3 regions of the Lysinibacillus sp. FSL M8-0337 genome follow, and region 2 is predicted to be linked to each of the others. Evidence: a T-box and tRNA genes for the amino acid it is inferred to sense, from the RefSeq annotation. Region 2 holds a T-box; the other regions hold tRNA genes.
What was found. The T-box of region 2 lies ahead of leuS (leucine--tRNA ligase). A T-box ahead of a tRNA ligase gene usually reads a tRNA of that ligase, here a tRNA-Leu.

Region 1 (7,848 bases), 1.2 Mb from region 2:
ACACGAAATGGATAATGACTTTATTGAAGCTTTAGAATACGGTATGCCGCCAACAGGTGGATTAGGTATTGGTATTGACCGTCTAATCATGCTTCTTACAAACTCACCATCAATTCGTGATGTACTATTATTCCCAACAATGCGTCATATAACGAAATAATCATTAAATTAGGAGATCCTTGTTGAAAAGGGTCTCTTTTTTTATTGAGAAATGACAAAAACAGAGGTATAGTAATAACAATGTTTTCAAAGCAAGAATAATTGTAAAAACATCGTAGCTAGAAACTACTATTAATAGCTTACTAATGACGTTTTTTTAAAGAAATAATATTTTTGTAGAAAAATACTTGCAGAGATTTTAGAAACGTGATAAATTATTACTTGTCGTTAAGACGACGCAACATTAAGTATTACAAACTTCTTAAATAATGACTGCAAAAAAATGTTGACAACAACATTTGGAAGTGGTAAGATTTAAAAGTTGTCGCTTCTTAAAGAAGTAAAGTATTTTAAAAAAGTTGTTGACAACGAAGTTTGAAAATGTTATTATATAAAAGTTGCTGAAACAAACGGCAACGAAATGAACCTTGAAAACTGAACAAGCAAAACGTAATCAATATAGTTTTTAGTAGCTAACTTCGTTAGTGAACGAAACAAAATTTTGGACATCAAAATTGATGCCAGCAAAACAATTTGAGCTAATCAAATTTCTTTTATGGAGAGTTTGATCCTGGCTCAGGACGAACGCTGGCGGCGTGCCTAATACATGCAAGTCGAGCGAACAGAGAAGGAGCTTGCTCCTTCGACGTTAGCGGCGGACGGGTGAGTAACACGTGGGCAACCTACCTTATAGTTTGGGATAACTCCGGGAAACCGGGGCTAATACCGAATAATCTATTGTTCCTCATGGGACAATACTGAAAGACGGTTTCGGCTGTCGCTATAGGATGGGCCCGCGGCGCATTAGCTAGTTGGTGAGGTAACGGCTCACCAAGGCGACGATGCGTAGCCGACCTGAGAGGGTGATCGGCCACACTGGGACTGAGACACGGCCCAGACTCCTACGGGAGGCAGCAGTAGGGAATCTTCCACAATGGGCGAAAGCCTGATGGAGCAACGCCGCGTGAGTGAAGAAGGATTTCGGTTCGTAAAACTCTGTTGTAAGGGAAGAACAAGTACAGTAGTAACTGGCTGTACCTTGACGGTACCTTATTAGAAAGCCACGGCTAACTACGTGCCAGCAGCCGCGGTAATACGTAGGTGGCAAGCGTTGTCCGGAATTATTGGGCGTAAAGCGCGCGCAGGTGGTTTCTTAAGTCTGATGTGAAAGCCCACGGCTCAACCGTGGAGGGTCATTGGAAACTGGGAGACTTGAGTGCAGAAGAGGATAGTGGAATTCCAAGTGTAGCGGTGAAATGCGTAGAGATTTGGAGGAACACCAGTGGCGAAGGCGACTATCTGGTCTGTAACTGACACTGAGGCGCGAAAGCGTGGGGAGCAAACAGGATTAGATACCCTGGTAGTCCACGCCGTAAACGATGAGTGCTAAGTGTTAGGGGGTTTCCGCCCCTTAGTGCTGCAGCTAACGCATTAAGCACTCCGCCTGGGGAGTACGGTCGCAAGACTGAAACTCAAAGGAATTGACGGGGGCCCGCACAAGCGGTGGAGCATGTGGTTTAATTCGAAGCAACGCGAAGAACCTTACCAGGTCTTGACATCCCGTTGACCACTGTAGAGATATGGTTTTCCCTTCGGGGACAACGGTGACAGGTGGTGCATGGTTGTCGTCAGCTCGTGTCGTGAGATGTTGGGTTAAGTCCCGCAACGAGCGCAACCCTTGATCTTAGTTGCCATCATTTAGTTGGGCACTCTAAGGTGACTGCCGGTGACAAACCGGAGGAAGGTGGGGATGACGTCAAATCATCATGCCCCTTATGACCTGGGCTACACACGTGCTACAATGGACGATACAAACGGTTGCCAACTCGCGAGAGGGAGCTAATCCGATAAAGTCGTTCTCAGTTCGGATTGTAGGCTGCAACTCGCCTACATGAAGCCGGAATCGCTAGTAATCGCGGATCAGCATGCCGCGGTGAATACGTTCCCGGGCCTTGTACACACCGCCCGTCACACCACGAGAGTTTGTAACACCCGAAGTCGGTGAGGTAACCTTTTGGAGCCAGCCGCCGAAGGTGGGATAGATGATTGGGGTGAAGTCGTAACAAGGTAGCCGTATCGGAAGGTGCGGCTGGATCACCTCCTTTCTAAGGATATTTTCGGAATACAAACCTTGGGTTTGTAAGATTACGTTTTGCGTTCAGTTTTGAAGGTTCATCATTACGATGAAATACTTCAAAACTTGTTCTTTGAAAACTGGATAAAACGACATTGAAATTGTAACAAACACATTTATTTTTTAAATTAAGTTTTTAGGCTTAATAACTAGGTTAAGTTATTAAGGGCGCACGGCGAATGCCTTGGCACTAGGAGCCGAAGAAGGACGGCACTAACACCGATATGCTTCGGGGAGCTGTAAGTGAGCTTTGATCCGGAGATTTCCGAATGGGGGAACCCACTACGTTTAATCGCGTAGTATCTTGACGTGAATACATAGCGTCTTGAAGGCAGACCCAGGGAACTGAAACATCTAAGTACCTGGAGGAAGAGAAAGAAAAATCGATTCCCTGAGTAGCGGCGAGCGAAACGGGAAGAGCCCAAACCAAGAGGCTTGCCTCTTGGGGTTGTAGGACACTCTATACGGAGTTACAAAGGAATGAGTTAGATGAAGCGACTTGGAAAGGTCCGCCAGAGCAGGTAAAAGCCCTGTAGTCGAAAGTTCATTCCCTCCAGAGTGGATCCTGAGTACGGCGGAACACGTGAAATTCCGTCGGAATCCGGGAGGACCATCTCCCAAGGCTAAATACTACCTAGTGACCGATAGTGAACCAGTACCGTGAGGGAAAGGTGAAAAGCACCCCGGGAGGGGAGTGAAAGAGATCCTGAAACCGTGTGCCTACAAGTAGTTAGAGCCCGTTAATGGGTGATAGCGTGCCTTTTGTAGAATGAACCGGCGAGTTACGATTACGTGCGAGGTTAAGCTTTAGAAGGCGGAGCCGCAGCGAAAGCGAGTCTGAATAGGGCGAATTAGTACGTGGTCGTAGACCCGAAACCAGGTGATCTACCCATGTCCAGGGTGAAGGTGAGGTAACACTTACTGGAGGCCCGAACCCACGCACGTTGAAAAGTGCGGGGATGAGGTGTGGGTAGCGGAGAAATTCCAATCGAACTTGGAGATAGCTGGTTCTCTCCGAAATAGCTTTAGGGCTAGCCTCGTGATGAGAATACTGGAGGTAGAGCACTGTTTGGACTAGGGGGCCATCCCGGTTTACCGAATTCAGACAAACTCCGAATGCCAGATATTTATACACGGGAGTCAGACTGCGAGTGATAAGATCCGTAGTCAAAAGGGAAACAGCCCAGACCACCAGCTAAGGTCCCAAAGTAATCGTTAAGTGGAAAAGGATGTGGCGTTGCACAGACAACCAGGATGTTGGCTTAGAAGCAGCCATCATTTAAAGAGTGCGTAATAGCTCACTGGTCGAGTGACGCTGCGCCGAAAATGTATCGGGGCTAAACGATTCACCGAAGCTGTGGATTGACATCTACGATGTCAGTGGTAGGAGAGCGTTCTAAGTGCGTTGAAGTCAGACCGGAAGGACTGGTGGAGCGCTTAGAAGTGAGAATGCCGGTATGAGTAGCGAAAGACGGGTGAGAATCCCGTCCACCGTATGACTAAGGTTTCCTGAGGAAGGCTCGTCCGCTCAGGGTTAGTCGGGACCTAAGCCGAGGCCGATAGGCGTAGGCGATGGACAACAGGTTGATATTCCTGTACCACCTCCTCACCGTTTGAGAAATGGGGGGACGCAGTAGGATAGGGTAAGCGCGCCGTTGGTTGTGCGCGTCCAAGCAGTAAGGCGTGTGTGTAGGCAAATCCGCACACTGTAACGTTGAGCTGTGATGGCGAGTCCGTATGGACGAAGTTCCTGATTTCACACTGCCAAGAAAAGCCTCTATCGAGGTGAGAGGTGCCCGTACCGCAAACCGACACAGGTAGTCGAGGAGAGAATCCTAAGGTGTGCGAGAGAACTCTCGTTAAGGAACTCGGCAAAATGACCCCGTAACTTCGGGAGAAGGGGTGCTCTTGAGCGTGCAAGCGCATGAGAGCCGCAGTGAATAGGCCCAGGCGACTGTTTAGCAAAAACACAGGTCTCTGCAAAACCGTAAGGTGACGTATAGGGGCTGACGCCTGCCCGGTGCTGGAAGGTTAAGAGGAGTGGTTAGCGCAAGCGAAGCTGCGAATTGAAGCCCCAGTAAACGGCGGCCGTAACTATAACGGTCCTAAGGTAGCGAAATTCCTTGTCGGGTAAGTTCCGACCCGCACGAAAGGCGTAACGATCTGGGCACTGTCTCAACGAGAGACTCGGTGAAATTATAGTACCTGTGAAGATGCAGGTTACCCGCGACAGGACGGAAAGACCCCGTGGAGCTTTACTGTAGCCTGATATTGAATTTTGGTACAACTTGTACAGGATAGGTAGGAGCCAGAGATCTCGGAGCGCCAGCTTCGAAGGAGGCGTCGGTGGGATACTACCCTGGTTGTATTGAAATTCTAACCCATGCCCCTTAGCGGGGCAGGAGACAGTGTCAGGCGGACAGTTTGACTGGGGCGGTCGCCTCCTAAAAGGTAACGGAGGCGCCCAAAGGTTCCCTCAGAATGGTTGGAAATCATTCGTAGAGTGTAAAGGCACAAGGGAGCTTGACTGCGAGACCTACAAGTCGAGCAGGGTCGAAAGACGGGCTTAGTGATCCGGTGGTTCCGCATGGAAGGGCCATCGCTCAACGGATAAAAGCTACCCCGGGGATAACAGGCTTATCTCCCCCAAGAGTCCACATCGACGGGGAGGTTTGGCACCTCGATGTCGGCTCATCGCATCCTGGGGCTGTAGTCGGTCCCAAGGGTTGGGCTGTTCGCCCATTAAAGCGGTACGCGAGCTGGGTTCAGAACGTCGTGAGACAGTTCGGTCCCTATCCGTCGTGGGCGTAGGAAATTTGAGAGGAGCTGTCCTTAGTACGAGAGGACCGGGATGGACACACCGCTGGTGTACCAGTTGTCTTGCCAAAGGCATCGCTGGGTAGCTATGTGTGGACGGGATAAGTGCTGAAAGCATCTAAGCATGAAGCCCCCCTCAAGATGAGATTTCCCATTACGCAAGTAAGTAAGATCCCTCAAAGACGATGAGGTAGATAGGTTCGAGGTGGAAGTGTGGTGACACATGGAGCTGACGAATACTAATCGATCGAGGACTTAACCAAAAAAGTTTGAAACATTCAATGCACCGTTTATCCAGTTTTGAAAGAACAAGTAAGTTTTTAAAAAAAGCTTGTAATTATAATATTTTATGTTATAATGAATCTTGTCTTTTAAATAGTCTAGTGATGATGGCAAAGAGGTCACACCCGTTCCCATACCGAACACGGAAGTTAAGCTCTTTAGCGCCGATGGTAGTTGGGGGCTTCCCCCTGTGAGAGTAGGACGTCGCTAGGCATAATACCCAGGAGGATTAGCTCAGCTGGGAGAGCATCTGCCTTACAAGCAGAGGGTCGGCGGTTCGAGCCCGTCATCCTCCACCATATGCCGGTTTAGCTCAGCAGGTAGAGCAACTGACTTGTAATCAGTAGGTCGTGGGTTCGATTCCTATAGCCGGCACCATTTTTTGAGCCATTAGCTCAGTTGGTAGAGCATCTGACTTTTAATCAGAGGGTCGAAGGTTCGAGTCCTTCATGGCTCACCATTTTAATTGCCAACAATAATATGCGGGTGTGGCGGAATTGGCAGACGCACTAGACTTAGGATCTAGCGCCGCAAGGCGTGGGGGTTCGACTCCCTTCACCCGCACCATTTATATATTAAAATAATAATTGCCAGGATAAATAATCTTATGCACATGCGGAAGTAGTTCAGTGGTAGAACACCACCTTGCCAAGGTGGGGGTCGCGAGTTCGAACCTCGTCTTCCGCTCCAAATGTGCCGGGGTGGCGGAACTGGCAGACGCACAGGACTTAAAATCCTGCGGTAGGTGACTACCGTGCCGGTTCGATTCCGGCCCTCGGCACCATTTTTAATATTTAGCGCCCGTAGCTCAATTGGATAGAGCGTCTGACTACGGATCAGAAGGTTGTGGGTTCGACTCCTGCCGGGCGCGCCAATAAATAAACGGGAAGTAGCTCAGCTTGGTAGAGCACTTGGTTTGGGACCAAGGGGTCGCAGGTTCGAATCCTGTCTTCCCGACCATTTCCTAAAATACAATTTATGGGGCCTTAGCTCAGCTGGGAGAGCGCCTGCCTTGCACGCAGGAGGTCAGCGGTTCGATCCCGCTAGGCTCCACCAATTAATGTAAATGAACCTTGAAAACTGAACAAGCAAAACGTAATCAATATAGTTTTTACTAGCTAACTTCGTTAGTGAACGAAACAAAATTTTGGACATCAAAATTGATGCCAGCAAAACAATTTGAGCTAATCAAATTTCTTTTATGGAGAGTTTGATCCTGGCTCAGGACGAACGCTGGCGGCGTGCCTAATACATGCAAGTCGAGCGAACAGAGAAGGAGCTTGCTCCTTCGACGTTAGCGGCGGACGGGTGAGTAACACGTGGGCAACCTACCTTATAGTTTGGGATAACTCCGGGAAACCGGGGCTAATACCGAATAATCTATTGTTCCTCATGGGACAATACTGAAAGACGGTTTCGGCTGTCGCTATAGGATGGGCCCGCGGCGCATTAGCTAGTTGGTGAGGTAACGGCTCACCAAGGCGACGATGCGTAGCCGACCTGAGAGGGTGATCGGCCACACTGGGACTGAGACACGGCCCAGACTCCTACGGGAGGCAGCAGTAGGGAATCTTCCACAATGGGCGAAAGCCTGATGGAGCAACGCCGCGTGAGTGAAGAAGGATTTCGGTTCGTAAAACTCTGTTGTAAGGGAAGAACAAGTACAGTAGTAACTGGCTGTACCTTGACGGTACCTTATTAGAAAGCCACGGCTAACTACGTGCCAGCAGCCGCGGTAATACGTAGGTGGCAAGCGTTGTCCGGAATTATTGGGCGTAAAGCGCGCGCAGGTGGTTTCTTAAGTCTGATGTGAAAGCCCACGGCTCAACCGTGGAGGGTCATTGGAAACTGGGAGACTTGAGTGCAGAAGAGGATAGTGGAATTCCAAGTGTAGCGGTGAAATGCGTAGAGATTTGGAGGAACACCAGTGGCGAAGGCGACTATCTGGTCTGTAACTGACACTGAGGCGCGAAAGCGTGGGGAGCAAACAGGATTAGATACCCTGGTAGTCCACGCCGTAAACGATGAGTGCTAAGTGTTAGGGGGTTTCCGCCCCTTAGTGCTGCAGCTAACGCATTAAGCACTCCGCCTGGGGAGTACGGTCGCAAGACTGAAACTCAAAGGAATTGACGGGGGCCCGCACAAGCGGTGGAGCATGTGGTTTAATTCGAAGCAACGCGAAGAACCTTACCAGGTCTTGACATCCCGTTGACCACTGTAGAGATATGGTTTTCCCTTCGGGGACAACGGTGACAGGTGGTGCATGGTTGTCGTCAGCTCGTGTCGTGAGATGTTGGGTTAAGTCCCGCAACGAGCGCAACCCTTGATCTTAGTTGCCATCATTTAGTTGGGCACTCTAAGGTGACTGCCGGTGACAAACCGGAGGAAGGTGGGGATGACGTCAAATCATCATGCCCCTTATGACCTGGGCTACACACGTGCTACAATGGACGATA
Region 2 (7,848 bases):
CTACTGAATCGGCTGTGATTGCAGTATTTTACGGATTGGTCGTGTCACTATTTATCTACCGTGAAATGAAGTTAAAAGACTTCCGTGAAGTATTAGTTGAGTCTATTAATATTACAGCGATGATTTTCTTAATTATCGGTGCTGCATCTTTATTCGGTTTATATTTAACGAACGCACAAGTTCCTCAACAAGTTGGTGCTTGGATTGCGGAAAGTGACTTGAACAAATGGATTTTCATGATTATCGTCAATATTTTATTCTTTATCATGGGGATGTTCTTAGAAGCAGTATCCATTATTCTCATAACGCTACCAATCTTGCTACCAATCCTTGTTCATTTTGATATCAACCTTATTCACTTTGCGATTATTATGACAATCAATATGGAGCTTGGTATGATTACACCTCCTGTCGGTCTAAATCTCTTTGTAGTAAGTGGTATTGCAAAGGAAAAACTCGGAGAAGTAGTTAAAGGCGTTATTCCTTTTATTATTTTAATGATTGTGTTCTTAGCACTCGTTATCATTCTTCCACAAATATCACTTTGGCTACCAGAACAAATGAAATAACGTGCCAGGCACCCAAACGATTCTGAATTTTCGAATTTGTTTCGGTGCCTGACACTTAAAAAATCCAAATAAGGAAAGCGATAAATATAATAGAGGTATAAGTTGTAGTTGTTAATGCTACGTAATGTCTTTTTTCATGTCTTCCAAAATAATATTCGATTGCTAAATTAGGTAACAATATAACTAAAATAAGCACAAAGTCAGCAGCAATAAATATAATCCATGATTTTAAGTTAAATATACATAGAACAATAACATTGATGAACTTATTAAGATATACGACTTTCTTATGATTGTCACTTACATACTTCGGCTCTTTTGAAATATGGAATTTCCAGCGAACGGCTCTCTCCGCTACCCAAGCCCCTAGCCAAATGAAACCAATCCATACGAGAAAGACCAAAAAGTTAAAGTCCAATTTCTTAAAATTAAAGTCTGTAAATGCAGATACAGCCTCCCCATCATTGACCTCATAAAACTTATTGGTTTTTATATCGAGAAAGGCAAATTGTTCATTACTTTTAAACATCTGGAGCTTTACCACTTGCCCATTACTAAATTCTATCCATAAATTATTAATCAAGTAATACTCCTCTGATTTTTGGCTTACCACTGCCTTTTGAAGCATGTTCTCAATCAGCTTTGTCTCAGTCCCTTTTGCGTACTCTTGTTGCCCTATTACCCAACCTGTTCTTCCCGCTTTAAATGAATCTTCATACCAATTTTGTGCAATGGACAGCTGCTGTATTTCTTCATTTTGCGCTAGTTCAACAATTGAGGCATGCTGTACATATTCCGTTTGCTGCCATGGCCCACTCGCAATCAAAAAAAGCAGCGTCACCATTATCCCTACAATTATTGTAGGATATTGCCATTTGCTATTTTGTTTGTACTGTTGTTGTGTGGCTTGGTGCACAATGCGCTCCTGTAATCCTTTCGTAAAACGTGGTGTTTCACCTATTTCCTCATTCAGCTTCTTTTTAAAAGATGTCATCGTCTAGCACCTCCCAATCACTTCGTTCGAGCTTGCTTTGTAACAGTTGTCTTGCTCTACGCAACCTAGTTTTCACTGTATTTTCTGTATTACCTAGTACATCTGCAATTTCACGTACTTTTAATTCCTGATAATAATAAAGAATCAATACTTCCCGATAAGTAATAGGTAACTCAAATAATGCCGCTTGCAATGTAACTCGTTCCGCCGCTTTAATGACATCGCTTTCTGGCGTTCTTTTACTAATACCAAAATGAAATTTACTAAGTAATTGATGGCGTTTATTTTTCCAGCTTCTTAAATAATCATGACTTTTATGTACTGTAATTTTTACTAAATAAGTTTTAAGCGAAGCTCTTTGTTCAAAGCGATGCTGTTGCAAATAGTAGGCCAGAAATACATCCTGTACGATTTCTTCTGCAATCGACCAGTCTCGTACATATAAATAGGCCACACGAAGGCAATACTCGCCGTGCTCTTCCATAATGGCTGTTAAATGCTCACTCACTAGAGCCCCTCCTTTATTCATTCATCCTATAGTCGTAAAATTTTTAAAGTTGGTTTCACTTTAACAAAAAAAGTGCCCTTGTTTTGGACACTTTTTTCGTTAGCATCGTTTTAAAACTTTAGAATCGTCCCTATTTCTTACATTTTAATTTGCTTAGAGCTGTTTTCTATTTCGTCCATAACTGACGTTAACTTATAAACATTGCCATTTTGGGTTGCATGCTTGTGCCATATTTTCCGCTCTATATGATTTATCTGTTGGCGCTGATGCTAGTACTTCATAATTGGGCTACATTCGATGTAGCATCTATCATAGGTTGAACCCCTGCCATCTTTTCTTCCCATTACATTGTTAGCAGGTTGCTGTTCGCTTCCTTTCCGCTCAATCCCTCTATCCATCCATCGTTCATCCAATGCATGTAATGTTCCTATTCCCAACGGCATTTATAAAAAAAGCCGTGAAGTACGCTTATTACAACGTATTTCACGGCTCTTTGTTTAATTATTTAACAACAATATTAACAAGCTTTCCTGGGATGACAATAATTTTCACCAAGTCTTTGCCCGCCATATATTCTTGTACTTTTTCATCGGCTAATGCTACTTTTTCAATTTCTTCTTTTGAAGCATCTTTTGCTACGATAATTTTTGCACGTACTTTACCTGCCACTTGAACAGCAACTTCCACTTCATCGTCCACTAGCTTAGACTCATCATACGTTGGCCATTCTTCATAAGATAATGTATTTTCATGACCTAATAGTTGCCATAGCTCTTCAGCAATATGCGGAGCGATTGGTGCTAGCATTTTCACAAATCCTTCAGCATAGGCTGTTGGAAGTACTTCTGCTTTGTAGCAGTCATTAATAAATACCATCATTTGTGAAATAGCAGTATTGAAGCGAATACCTTCATAGTCTTCTGTCACTTTTTTCACTGTTTGGTGATATGATTTTTCTAAAAACGTATCATCTGAAGTTTGAACTTTCGCTGATAGCGTACCTTCTTCTTCGTTGACAAACAAACGCCAGATGCGGTCTAAGAAACGACGAGCTCCGTCCAAACCATTAGTAGACCATGCAACTGAAGCCTCTAATGGACCCATGAACATTTCATAAAGTCGTAGTGTATCTGCACCGTGTGACTCTATGATTTCATCAGGGTTCACGACATTGCCTTTTGATTTAGACATTTTTTCATTACCTTCACCAAGAATCATACCTTGGTTAAATAATTTTTGGAATGGCTCTTTTGTGTGCACTATCCCTAAATCGTATAGTACTTTATGCCAGAAGCGCGCGTATAGTAAATGCAATACTGCATGCTCTGCTCCACCAATATAAATATCAACTGGTAACCAACGTTTTAGCAACTCTGGATCAGCAATCGCTTCTTTGTTGTTAGGGTCAATATAACGTAGGAAGTACCAGCTAGAACCTGCCCATTGTGGCATTGTATTGGTTTCACGACGACCTTTTTTGCCTGTTTCAGGGTCTACAACATTTACCCAATCCGTAATATTCGCTAATGGTGATTCCCCTGTGCCAGATGGACGAATATTATCCGTTTTTGGAAGCATTAATGGTAACTCTGCTTCTGGCACTGGAGTTGTTGTACCATCTTCCCAATGGATCATTGGGATTGGCTCACCCCAATAACGTTGACGAGAGAATAACCAGTCACGAAGACGATAAGATATCTTTTTCTCCCCTACACCTTTTTCCTCTAACCATTCAATCGCCTTAGCAATACCATCTGCTTTATTTAAACCATCAAGGAAATCAGAGTTAATGTGTTGACCGTCACCTGTAAATGCTTCTTTGTCAATATCGCCACCTTCAAGCACAGCAACGATGTCTAAACCAAACTCTTTAGCAAATTCATAATCACGTTCGTCATGCGCAGGAACAGCCATAATCGCACCAGTTCCGTAAGTAGCTAACACATAATCAGCAATCCAAATCGGTACTTTTTTGCCGTTAATCGGATTTACCGCATAAGCGCCTGTAAATACGCCTGTTTTTTCTTTGGCTAAATCTGTACGCTCTAAGTCTGATTTCATTTTTACTTTTTCAAGATATGCATCGACAGCAGCTTGTTGTTCAGCTGTTGTAATTTCAGCCACTAGTTTGTGCTCTGGCGCAAGCACTGTATATGTTGCACCGAATAGTGTATCAGGGCGTGTTGTAAATACCGTAAAGTTTTTGTCCGATCCTTCAATGCTAAATGTTACTTCTGCACCCTCTGAACGGCCAATCCAATTACGTTGCATGTCTTTAATAGATTCTGGCCAATCTACATCTTCTAAATCGTCAATTAAACGATCCGCATACGCTGTAATTTTAAGCATCCATTGTTTCATTGGACGACGTTCTACTGGATGTCCGCCACGTTCAGACTTTCCATCAATCACTTCTTCATTCGCTAGCACTGTACCTAAAGCTGGGCACCAGTTTACCGCCACTTCATCTACATAAGCTAAGCCCTTTTTATATAATTGAATGAAAATCCATTGCGTCCATTTGTAGTATTCTGGATCTGTTGTGTTAATTTCACGATCCCAATCATAGCTAAAGCCTAACTCTTGAATTTGACGTTTAAATGTTGCAATATTTTTTGCTGTAAATTCTGCTGGGTCATTCCCAGTATCAAGTGCATATTGCTCTGCAGGTAATCCGAAGGCATCCCATCCCATCGGATGTAGAACATTAAAGCCTTGCATACGTTTGAAACGTGAAAGGATATCTGTTGCTGTATATCCTTCTGGATGCCCTACGTGAAGTCCCGCTCCTGATGGGTACGGGAACATATCAAGCGCATAAAATTTCGGTTTATCCGTTTCATTTTCTGTTTTGAATGTTTTGTTGACATCCCAATACTGTTGCCACTTTTTTTCAACTTGTTGATGATTAAAGCTCATTATTTTTCCTCCTTATATATGTGCAGTACCACTTATCGTAAGAATTGACAAAATATTTAAAAAATAAAAAAACTCGCCCCTTCCTTTGTCAGAAAGGGACGAGAGTATTCTTAACTCCCGCGGTACCACCCAAATTAGTGATTACACTCGGCTCAAGCTTCCTTAACGCGGAAATAACGGCAAACGTAACAATTACATATTACGTATGCAGACTCAGCAGGCGAGTTCAACTTGCATCCTTACTAGCTTCCACCAACCGCTAGCTCTCTAAAAAGAACCACAAATTTACTATTCCTCATCAATGTCTTTACATGTATTGCATTTATTCTAATGGAAAGTTCTAAAAAGCACAAGCATCTTTTTATGGTGCCTGACACGCACACAATTTCCACACAATTATTAAAAAAAATTTTTTATGATTATTTTCACCAACAATTTTTCATTTCAACCTTCTATGCAGATGAAAAATAAAAATAGTCATTACTTTCGTAACTCCCGTCTAATTGACGTTCTTTACATGCTTTTTTATGCTAAAGAAAAAAGCTAAAGGAGGCAATAGCGTGTGCCAAGAAAAAAACGGCTTTGGTCCCCAGATCATTATCATCATGTAGTAGTGCGCGGTAATAATCGTCAAACTATATTTCACAATGTTGCAGATTACGATGCTTTCTTTCGTGTATTGCAATATGCTTATCATAAATATTCGTTTAAGATTGTTACCTATTGCGTTATGTCTAACCACTATCACCTGCTGATTCGTTCACCCAAAGTACCACTAGGCAAAGTGATGGCCAATGTAAATTGGCGCTACAGCAATTACTTTAAAAAGAAATATCACTATTGCGGTCATCTTTACGAAAGTCGATATTTTGCAGACCTTGTTCCCTCACAACTCGACATGCTTAGTGTTAGTCGCTATATTCACCGCAATCCCATCTCAACGTCTCCCCCTATGGTTGCCAAGATGGAGGACTACCCTTATAGCTCGTATTATTTCTACAAGCATGATATATCTTCAAACTACCCATTCTTTGATACAAGTATTCTCAAAAGTTATTTACTTCAAACCTCACAAGCTCACTCACTATCCTATTGTCAGTATTGCGAGGAACATGAAGGCAAATCATTTAATGTAGCACCCCTATAGAAAAGCTCCACACGACAATCCATCGTGTGGAGCTTCACTCTTCAAAAACTATCAATTGTCAGAATCTTTTCCGTGCCTGTCACTCGAAAAGTCAGCGCATTCATGGAAGGCGAAATGTTTACAACCAAGGCATTTATTCATATCTAAATGTGTCAATGCTCTATTTATAGCTTCTCCTGTATGTTCAAAAAAATGATCTTGTCCAATTTGAGCATATAGTCCATTACGCATTAGCGCTGCTTTTAAGTCCTCTTGTATACCCGTGACGAAGACCTTGCCACCACGCTTTGTAAAGTTCTCCACAATATTGCTAAAATAAGACTCACCTGTGGAGTCCATAAATGGCACTTTCCCCATACGTAAAATCAGGACGCTTGGTTGCTCTTGCATAGAATGCAGTAATGTCTCTTCAAACGTTTGCGCTGCACCAAAAAACAGTGGACCCTCAATCGTATAAATACTAATTTGTGGGCAATCATGCTTTTGATTGACAACATAAGGTTGTACCTTTCCATTCTTTTTTGTATGGTCTGGTAATACTTTATCTACCACCAACTTCTCACTCATTCGTTTAGCAAACAACACAATGGCTAAGCCAAGACCGACTTCAACAGCAATCGTTAGGCTGGCGAAAACGGTAAGCAAAAATGTAATGATTAATACAAGTGAATCTCCAGATTTCGCTTTTACAATATGAGCAAAATGTTTTTGTTCACTCATATTCCACGCAACGACCATTAGTACTGGTGCCATACTTGCTAACGGAATATGCGAAGCAAAGGGCGCTAATAACAATAACGTGACTAATACAAAAACACCATGAATAATACCTGACATTGGTGTTGCAGCACCCGTTTTAATATTGGTTGCCGTACGTGCAATCGCCCCAGTAGCAGGAATCCCTCCGAATAAAGGTGTAATAATATTCGCTATACCCTGTCCTACAAGCTCACGATTACTATTATGTTTCGTATTGGTCATTCCGTCAGCAACAACTGCTGATAAAAGCGACTCAATCCCGCCCAAAATGGCAATCACAAAGGCAGGTCCAATCAATAATTGTAATCGTTCCAAGGTAATTTCTGGTATCGAAAACTTTGGTAACGTATTAGGAATTTGACCATAAGCCGTAGCAATTGTTGCAACTTGTCCTGAAAAAAAGAAGGTAGCGACAAGGGTAGAAACAACAATGCCTACTAATGCGCCAGGTACTTTTGGGAAAAATTTAGGTGTTAAAAGAATAATTACAAGACAAATAATCGCTATGAAAATACTATAATAATTGATTGTTCCTATATGCACGAACAACTCTTTCATATTTGAGATAAAATATTCATGACGTGTAATATTTGTTAAACCTAAAAAATTAGCTATTTGTCCCGTAAAAATGATAACCGCAATACCCGCAGTAAAGCCTATCGTTACTGGGCGTGGAATAAATTTTATAAGAGTACCTAGCTTGAAAAGACCCATTAAACATAGCAGCACTCCCGCCATTAACCCCGCAATTAATAAATTTTCATAGCCATACGATAAGACAATGCCTAAAAGAATTGGCACAAAAGCGCCTGTTGGTCCACCGATTTGGAATTTTGAACCTCCAAATAGCGAAATAAGTATGCCCGCAATACACGCTGTATAGATCCCATATTCCGGTTTTACACCGGAAGCAATGGCAAAAGACATAGCTAGTGGAATTGCAACAATCCCA
Region 3 (7,848 bases), 650 kb from region 2:
CTGACTTCAACGCACTTAGAACGCTCTCCTACCACTGACATCGTAGATGTCAATCCACAGCTTCGGTGAATCGTTTAGCCCCGATACATTTTCGGCGCAGCGTCACTCGACCAGTGAGCTATTACGCACTCTTTAAATGATGGCTGCTTCTAAGCCAACATCCTGGTTGTCTGTGCAACGCCACATCCTTTTCCACTTAACGATTACTTTGGGACCTTAGCTGGTGGTCTGGGCTGTTTCCCTTTTGACTACGGATCTTATCACTCGCAGTCTGACTCCCGTGTATAAATATCTGGCATTCGGAGTTTGTCTGAATTCGGTAAACCGGGATGGCCCCCTAGTCCAAACAGTGCTCTACCTCCAGTATTCTCATCACGAGGCTAGCCCTAAAGCTATTTCGGAGAGAACCAGCTATCTCCAAGTTCGATTGGAATTTCTCCGCTACCCACACCTCATCCCCGCACTTTTCAACGTGCGTGGGTTCGGGCCTCCAGTAAGTGTTACCTCACCTTCACCCTGGACATGGGTAGATCACCTGGTTTCGGGTCTACGACCACGTACTAATTCGCCCTATTCAGACTCGCTTTCGCTGCGGCTCCGCCTTCTAAAGCTTAACCTCGCACGTAATCGTAACTCGCCGGTTCATTCTACAAAAGGCACGCTATCACCCATTAACGGGCTCTAACTACTTGTAGGCACACGGTTTCAGGATCTCTTTCACTCCCCTCCCGGGGTGCTTTTCACCTTTCCCTCACGGTACTGGTTCACTATCGGTCACTAGGTAGTATTTAGCCTTGGGAGATGGTCCTCCCGGATTCCGACGGAATTTCACGTGTTCCGCCGTACTCAGGATCCACTCTGGAGGGAATGAACTTTCGACTACAGGGCTTTTACCTGCTCTGGCGGACCTTTCCAAGTCGCTTCATCTAACTCATTCCTTTGTAACTCCGTATAGAGTGTCCTACAACCCCAAGAGGCAAGCCTCTTGGTTTGGGCTCTTCCCGTTTCGCTCGCCGCTACTCAGGGAATCGATTTTTCTTTCTCTTCCTCCAGGTACTTAGATGTTTCAGTTCCCTGGGTCTGCCTTCAAGACGCTATGTATTCACGTCAAGATACTACGCGATTAAACGTAGTGGGTTCCCCCATTCGGAAATCTCCGGATCAAAGCTCACTTACAGCTCCCCGAAGCATATCGGTGTTAGTGCCGTCCTTCTTCGGCTCCTAGTGCCAAGGCATTCGCCGTGCGCCCTTAATAACTTAACCTAGTTATTAAGCCTAAAAACTTAATTTAAAAAATAAATGTGTTTGTTACAATTTCAATGTCGTTTTATCCAGTTTTCAAAGAACAAGTTTTGAAGTATTTCATCGTAATGATGAACCTTCAAAACTGAACGCAAAACGTAATCTTACAAACCCAAGGTTTGTATTCCGAAAATATCCTTAGAAAGGAGGTGATCCAGCCGCACCTTCCGATACGGCTACCTTGTTACGACTTCACCCCAATCATCTATCCCACCTTCGGCGGCTGGCTCCAAAAGGTTACCTCACCGACTTCGGGTGTTACAAACTCTCGTGGTGTGACGGGCGGTGTGTACAAGGCCCGGGAACGTATTCACCGCGGCATGCTGATCCGCGATTACTAGCGATTCCGGCTTCATGTAGGCGAGTTGCAGCCTACAATCCGAACTGAGAACGACTTTATCGGATTAGCTCCCTCTCGCGAGTTGGCAACCGTTTGTATCGTCCATTGTAGCACGTGTGTAGCCCAGGTCATAAGGGGCATGATGATTTGACGTCATCCCCACCTTCCTCCGGTTTGTCACCGGCAGTCACCTTAGAGTGCCCAACTAAATGATGGCAACTAAGATCAAGGGTTGCGCTCGTTGCGGGACTTAACCCAACATCTCACGACACGAGCTGACGACAACCATGCACCACCTGTCACCGTTGTCCCCGAAGGGAAAACCATATCTCTACAGTGGTCAACGGGATGTCAAGACCTGGTAAGGTTCTTCGCGTTGCTTCGAATTAAACCACATGCTCCACCGCTTGTGCGGGCCCCCGTCAATTCCTTTGAGTTTCAGTCTTGCGACCGTACTCCCCAGGCGGAGTGCTTAATGCGTTAGCTGCAGCACTAAGGGGCGGAAACCCCCTAACACTTAGCACTCATCGTTTACGGCGTGGACTACCAGGGTATCTAATCCTGTTTGCTCCCCACGCTTTCGCGCCTCAGTGTCAGTTACAGACCAGATAGTCGCCTTCGCCACTGGTGTTCCTCCAAATCTCTACGCATTTCACCGCTACACTTGGAATTCCACTATCCTCTTCTGCACTCAAGTCTCCCAGTTTCCAATGACCCTCCACGGTTGAGCCGTGGGCTTTCACATCAGACTTAAGAAACCACCTGCGCGCGCTTTACGCCCAATAATTCCGGACAACGCTTGCCACCTACGTATTACCGCGGCTGCTGGCACGTAGTTAGCCGTGGCTTTCTAATAAGGTACCGTCAAGGTACAGCCAGTTACTACTGTACTTGTTCTTCCCTTACAACAGAGTTTTACGAACCGAAATCCTTCTTCACTCACGCGGCGTTGCTCCATCAGGCTTTCGCCCATTGTGGAAGATTCCCTACTGCTGCCTCCCGTAGGAGTCTGGGCCGTGTCTCAGTCCCAGTGTGGCCGATCACCCTCTCAGGTCGGCTACGCATCGTCGCCTTGGTGAGCCGTTACCTCACCAACTAGCTAATGCGCCGCGGGCCCATCCTATAGCGACAGCCGAAACCGTCTTTCAGTATTGTCCCATGAGGAACAATAGATTATTCGGTATTAGCCCCGGTTTCCCGGAGTTATCCCAAACTATAAGGTAGGTTGCCCACGTGTTACTCACCCGTCCGCCGCTAACGTCAAAGGAGCAAGCTCCTTCTCTGTTCGCTCGACTTGCATGTATTAGGCACGCCGCCAGCGTTCGTCCTGAGCCAGGATCAAACTCTCCATAAAAGAAATTTGATTAGCTCAAATTGTTTTGCTGGCATCAATTTTGATGTCCAAAATTTTGTTTCGTTCACTAACAAAGTTAGCTAGTAAAAACTATATTGATTACGTTTTGCTTGTTCAGTTTTCAAGGTTCATTTTGTTACCGTTTGTTTCAGCAACTTTTATATCTTAACATCTTTCGTTAATGATGTCAACCCTTTTTTTAAAATGTTTTTTTTGGAGCGGGTGATGAGAATCGAACTCACGACATCAGCTTGGAAGGCTGAGGTTTTACCATTAAACTACACCCGCAATTATTAAAATGTATTATGGCGCGCCCGGCAGGAGTCGAACCCACAACCTTCTGATCCGTAGTCAGACGCTCTATCCAATTGAGCTACGGGCGCATGTGTTAAATAACTGAACTGACTTGGTGCGGCCGAGAGGACTTGAACCTCCACGGGGTTGCCCCCACTAGGCCCTCAACCTAGCGCGTCTGCCGTTCCGCCACGACCGCATTCAAAAAATAGGAACCTTCTTATTATACAATGATAATTCGAATTTTCAACCTTTTTCTTAAAAAAGATGAGCCATGAAGGACTCGAACCTTCGACCCTCTGATTAAAAGTCAGATGCTCTACCAACTGAGCTAATGGCTCATATTAAGAAATGAATGGCTGGGGTACTAGGATTCGAACCTAGGCATGACGGAATCAAAATCCGTTGCCTTACCGCTTGGCTATACCCCAATAAGTGGCGGTCCCGACCGGGATCGAACCGGCGATCTCCTGCGTGACAGGCAGGCATGTTAACCGCTACACCACGGGACCAATGTTACAATTATCTATTTATGAAAATGACCCCTACGGGATTCGAACCCGTGTTACCGCCGTGAAAGGGCGGTGTCTTAACCGCTTGACCAAGGGGCCATGGCTCCGAAGGCAGGACTCGAACCTGCGACAACCTGATTAACAGTCAGGTGCTACTACCAACTGAGCTACTTCGGAATAATCATATTGTGTTGTCGGCTTTATCTTGTCGACTTTTACTATTATAGGGATTAGCTGAATAAACGTCAACCCTTTTTTAAAAAGTTTTTTTACTCAACTATCATTAATTGCCCTGAACACTTGCCACAACAGTATCTGTTCACATTGAATCTAATTTTTCTAACATACCTTTGGTGACATTGTATACATTCATATGTATAGTGAGGGCGCTGTTTTTTGCTATGAGATTTAGGTATTTGCAACGCTGAACAAAATCGAGGGGCATTCACTTTTTTTAACAACTCTCGAAAATCTTTATCTCGATGTTGATAGCCCTTTCCTTCAAGGTGTAAGTGGTAATGACATAATTCATGAAGAATGATCCCCTCTACCTCTCTAACACCATACATTTCAAACGCCTTTGGATTGATTTCAATATGGTGGGATTGCAAAAGATAACGCCCACCTGTTGTACGCAGCCTTGGATTAAAGTATGCACGATGCATAAAGGGTTTATGAAAACTTTCTAATGAAATTCGACTTACAAGCTGTTGCAGTTCCTCATTGTTCAATTTCATCACCTCTAACAATAAGAATACCACACTGCGCAGTATAGACAGTGTGGCAAGAAATTATTACACTTCAACCATTTGTTTTTCTGGAGGAAGCATCGTTAATGAAATACGGCCTTTGTTTACTTCTATTTGTTCCACCCATACTGTGACAATATCACCTAATGCCACAACCTCTAATGGATGCTTAATACGTTTTTTTTGCAACTTGGAAATATGCACAAGCCCATCTTGTTTTACACCAATATCAACGAATGCACCAAAATCGACGACATTCCGTACAGTACCTTGTAATTCCATTCCTACTTGTAAATCTTCCATTTTTAAAACATCCGTTTTAAGTAATGGTTGTGGGAAAGCATCACGCGGGTCACGACTTGGTTTCATTAAAGTATCTACAATATCCTGAACAGTAACAACGCCAATCCCTAGCTTTTCACTTAACGCTTGAACATTAAGAGCTGCAATTGCTTCCTCTGCTTTTTGTGTTCCTAGTTCTTTTTTATTTATGTGGGCCGCTTCTAAAATTTGCTCTGCAATATTGTAGCTTTCTGGGTGAATACCTGTCGCATCAAATGGATTTTTCGCTTCAGGTACACGTAAAAACCCTATTGCTTGCTCGTACGTTTTTGCACCAAGGCGTGGAATTTTCTTCAATTGCGCACGAGTTGTGAATTGCCCATTCTCTTCTCGTACTTTTACAATGTTTTCGGCAACGGTTTTCGATAGCCCTGAAACATATTGCAATAAAGAGGCTGATGCTGTATTGACATCGACACCGACTTGATTGACCGCTGTTTCTACTATAAATGTTAATGACTCTGATAATTTCTTTTGAGAAACATCATGCTGATATTGTCCAACACCTACTGCCTTTGGCTCAATTTTCACTAATTCCGACAATGGGTCCTGCAAACGTCGTGCAATTGACACCGCGCTCCGTTGCTCTACTTGCAAATCAGGAAACTCAGCACGCGCAACCTCCGACGCCGAATAAACGGATGCACCGGCTTCGTTGACAATAACATAAGCTACATCTGTGTTCACTTCACTTAAAACATCGGCAATAAATTGCTCAGTTTCGCGTGAGGCTGTCCCATTACCAATCGCAATGATTGTAATAGGATATTTCGCTAAAATCTCTTTCACAACTGCTTTTGATTTTGCTACATCTGGCTTTGGTGGATGTGGGTAAATCGCCGTAACTTCTAGCATTTTACCCGTCTCATCAACAACAGCTAATTTACAACCCGTACGATAGGCAGGATCCACTCCTAGTACATACTTACCTTTTAAAGGTGGCTGTAGTAAAAGATTGCGGAGATTTTCCGAGAAAATATGAATCGCTTGCGCCTCTGCTTTTTCCGTTAATTCATTACGTAACTCTCTCTCAATCGATGGTTGAATTAATCGTTTGTAGGAATCCTCTATTGCAAGTTTCACCTCTGCAATGGCAGGTGAGAAACCTGTTGCTGGTATCCACTCTTTCCACATAATCATCAGTACTCGATCTATCGGTACTTGGATAGCAACCTTTATGACATCCTCCTTCTCCCCACGATTTACAGCTAAAATACGATGAGGAACAATGCGGTTAACAGGCTCTTCATATTCGTAATACATTTCAAAAACCTTTTTTTCATCTAGTTCCGCATTTTTTAAAGCGGTAGTCAGTATGCCCTCTTTCCAAGAAAAAGTACGGATTTTCTGCCGTATACTTGCATCATCAGCAAAGCGCTCTGCTAAAATGTCACGTGCTCCAGCAATTGCATCTTCCACTGTTGCAACATTCTCTATATCAACAAAATCTTGGGCTAATTGGACTAACGCTTCACTACGATACTCTAGTAGTAGATCAGCTAGAGGCTCCAATCCTTTTTCCTTTGCGATTGTCGCTTTCGTACGTCGTTTTTGCTTATATGGGCGATATAAATCTTCAACACGTTGTAATACCGTCGCCACTTGGATGGCATGTTCCAGCTCTGGGGTAAGCTTATCTTGTTCTTGAATTAAACGAAGAACCTCTTCTTTGCGTTGTTCAAGTTGCTGTATGTAATGATAACGATCTTCTACAGCTTTTATTTGTACCTCGTCCAAAGAGCCAGTAGCTTCTTTTCGATAGCGCGCAATAAACGGGACGGTGTTACCTTCATCCAGTAATTTTATTACTGCCTCTGCTTGATTTGGTTTAATTGCTACATCCTTTGCAATAAGCTGGTACATTTGTTTTTGTTCCACATTATCACTACCTTTTTTCTTTTCATTTTACCACTACACTTCAATAAAAAACCAAAGATAGTCTATCCACCAAGAAGGACAGCCAAAAATAAAAGGCGCTTATTGCTATTGGATTATGAAACCCTCTAGTAATAAACGCCCTAATGATAGGTATTACAGTGGCACACTTCCACTTGCAAGAATGACCTCCTGTAATTTCTTAATTGCTTTTCTTTGAATTCTCGATACATGCATTTGAGAAATACCTAATAGTTCTCCCGCTTCTTTTTGGCTCAGTTGCTCTAAATAAGTAAGCTGAATAATTTGTTTTTCTCGCTCATTCAAAACTTCCATTGCGTCTGCAACAATCATTCTTCTGTTGGTCATTTCATAACCTATATCTTCTTTACCCATAATATCAGATAACGTGACAGTACTTCCGTCATTATCTGATTCGATTGAATGATCCATTGACAGTGCTTGATAGCTTCGGCTCATCTCCATTGCCTCTAAAACTTCTTCCTCCGGTACCTCTAAACGCTCGGCAATTTCTTTAATGGAAGGTGAACGTTGAAACTCTATCGTTAACGATTCTACAGTCGTTTTAATACGTGGTCCTATTTCTTTAATTCGTCTCGGCACATGAACATCCCACGTTTTATCGCGTAAGAATCGTTTAATCTCCCCAATTATAGTAGGTACAGCAAAGGCCTCAAAACTGCGACCAAATGTAGCATCAAAACGTCTTATTGCACCTAGTAACCCCAGCATCCCAACTTGCACAATATCATCGTAATAAGATTTACCATATGAATATTTCCTTGCAATGGACTCTACTAAATTACGATAATGAATAACCAAATTGGTTTGTGCTTCTTCATCTTCTGTTGCTTGGTACAATTCTATCCACTTTAATACATCTTCCTTAGTAGAAGATTTATGTAGTGATTCTTTCGACATTTTTTTCCACCTGCTCCCTAGCGACGTACTTTGTCATGAAGACAGTTACGCCACCATCGTTATTAATCATCACCTCATCCATTAAAGTTTCCATTAAATAAAGCCCTAAACCGCCCTCTCTTAGCCCCGCAATACTGT

Region 1: it has a tRNA-Leu gene. The T-box ahead of leuS (leucine--tRNA ligase) is inferred to sense a tRNA for this amino acid. The anticodon was not compared.
Region 3: it has a tRNA-Leu gene. The T-box ahead of leuS (leucine--tRNA ligase) is inferred to sense a tRNA for this amino acid. The anticodon was not compared.

What each region holds. Positions count from the first base shown of each region.
Region 1 covers NZ_CP151996.1:113,006-120,853, forward strand. Annotated here, with positions in the region: gene lysS (lysine--tRNA ligase) at 1-160, shown strand, start outside; rRNA gene MKY08_RS00530 (16S ribosomal RNA) at 713-2,264, shown strand; rRNA gene MKY08_RS00535 (23S ribosomal RNA) at 2,446-5,373, shown strand; rRNA gene rrf (5S ribosomal RNA) at 5,490-5,605, shown strand; tRNA gene MKY08_RS00545 (tRNA-Val) at 5,616-5,691, shown strand; tRNA gene MKY08_RS00550 (tRNA-Thr) at 5,695-5,770, shown strand; tRNA gene MKY08_RS00555 (tRNA-Lys) at 5,777-5,852, shown strand; tRNA gene MKY08_RS00560 (tRNA-Leu) at 5,875-5,959, shown strand; tRNA gene MKY08_RS00565 (tRNA-Gly) at 6,008-6,082, shown strand; tRNA gene MKY08_RS00570 (tRNA-Leu) at 6,088-6,176, shown strand; tRNA gene MKY08_RS00575 (tRNA-Arg) at 6,190-6,266, shown strand; tRNA gene MKY08_RS00580 (tRNA-Pro) at 6,276-6,352, shown strand; tRNA gene MKY08_RS00585 (tRNA-Ala) at 6,373-6,448, shown strand; rRNA gene MKY08_RS00590 (16S ribosomal RNA) at 6,591-7,848, shown strand, end outside.
Region 2 covers NZ_CP151996.1:3,456,163-3,464,010, forward strand. Annotated here, with positions in the region: gene MKY08_RS16665 (TRAP transporter large permease subunit) at 1-569, shown strand, start outside; gene MKY08_RS16670 (hypothetical protein) at 625-1,563, opposite strand; gene MKY08_RS16675 (sigma-70 family RNA polymerase sigma factor) at 1,550-2,071, opposite strand; gene leuS (leucine--tRNA ligase) at 2,573-4,990, opposite strand; T-box leader at 5,082-5,301, opposite strand; gene MKY08_RS16685 (transposase) at 5,553-6,137, shown strand; gene sulP (sulfate permease) at 6,189-7,848, opposite strand, start outside.
Region 3 covers NZ_CP151996.1:4,102,429-4,110,276, forward strand. Annotated here, with positions in the region: rRNA gene MKY08_RS19930 (23S ribosomal RNA) at 1-1,263, opposite strand, end outside; rRNA gene MKY08_RS19935 (16S ribosomal RNA) at 1,445-2,996, opposite strand; tRNA gene MKY08_RS19940 (tRNA-Gly) at 3,211-3,284, opposite strand; tRNA gene MKY08_RS19945 (tRNA-Arg) at 3,303-3,379, opposite strand; tRNA gene MKY08_RS19950 (tRNA-Leu) at 3,404-3,489, opposite strand; tRNA gene MKY08_RS19955 (tRNA-Lys) at 3,559-3,631, opposite strand; tRNA gene MKY08_RS19960 (tRNA-Gln) at 3,647-3,721, opposite strand; tRNA gene MKY08_RS19965 (tRNA-Asp) at 3,727-3,802, opposite strand; tRNA gene MKY08_RS19970 (tRNA-Glu) at 3,830-3,901, opposite strand; tRNA gene MKY08_RS19975 (tRNA-Asn) at 3,903-3,979, opposite strand; gene MKY08_RS19980 (SprT family protein) at 4,072-4,533, opposite strand; gene MKY08_RS19985 (Tex family protein) at 4,597-6,771, opposite strand; gene sigB (RNA polymerase sigma factor SigB) at 6,925-7,710, opposite strand; gene rsbW (anti-sigma B factor RsbW) at 7,688-7,848, opposite strand, start outside.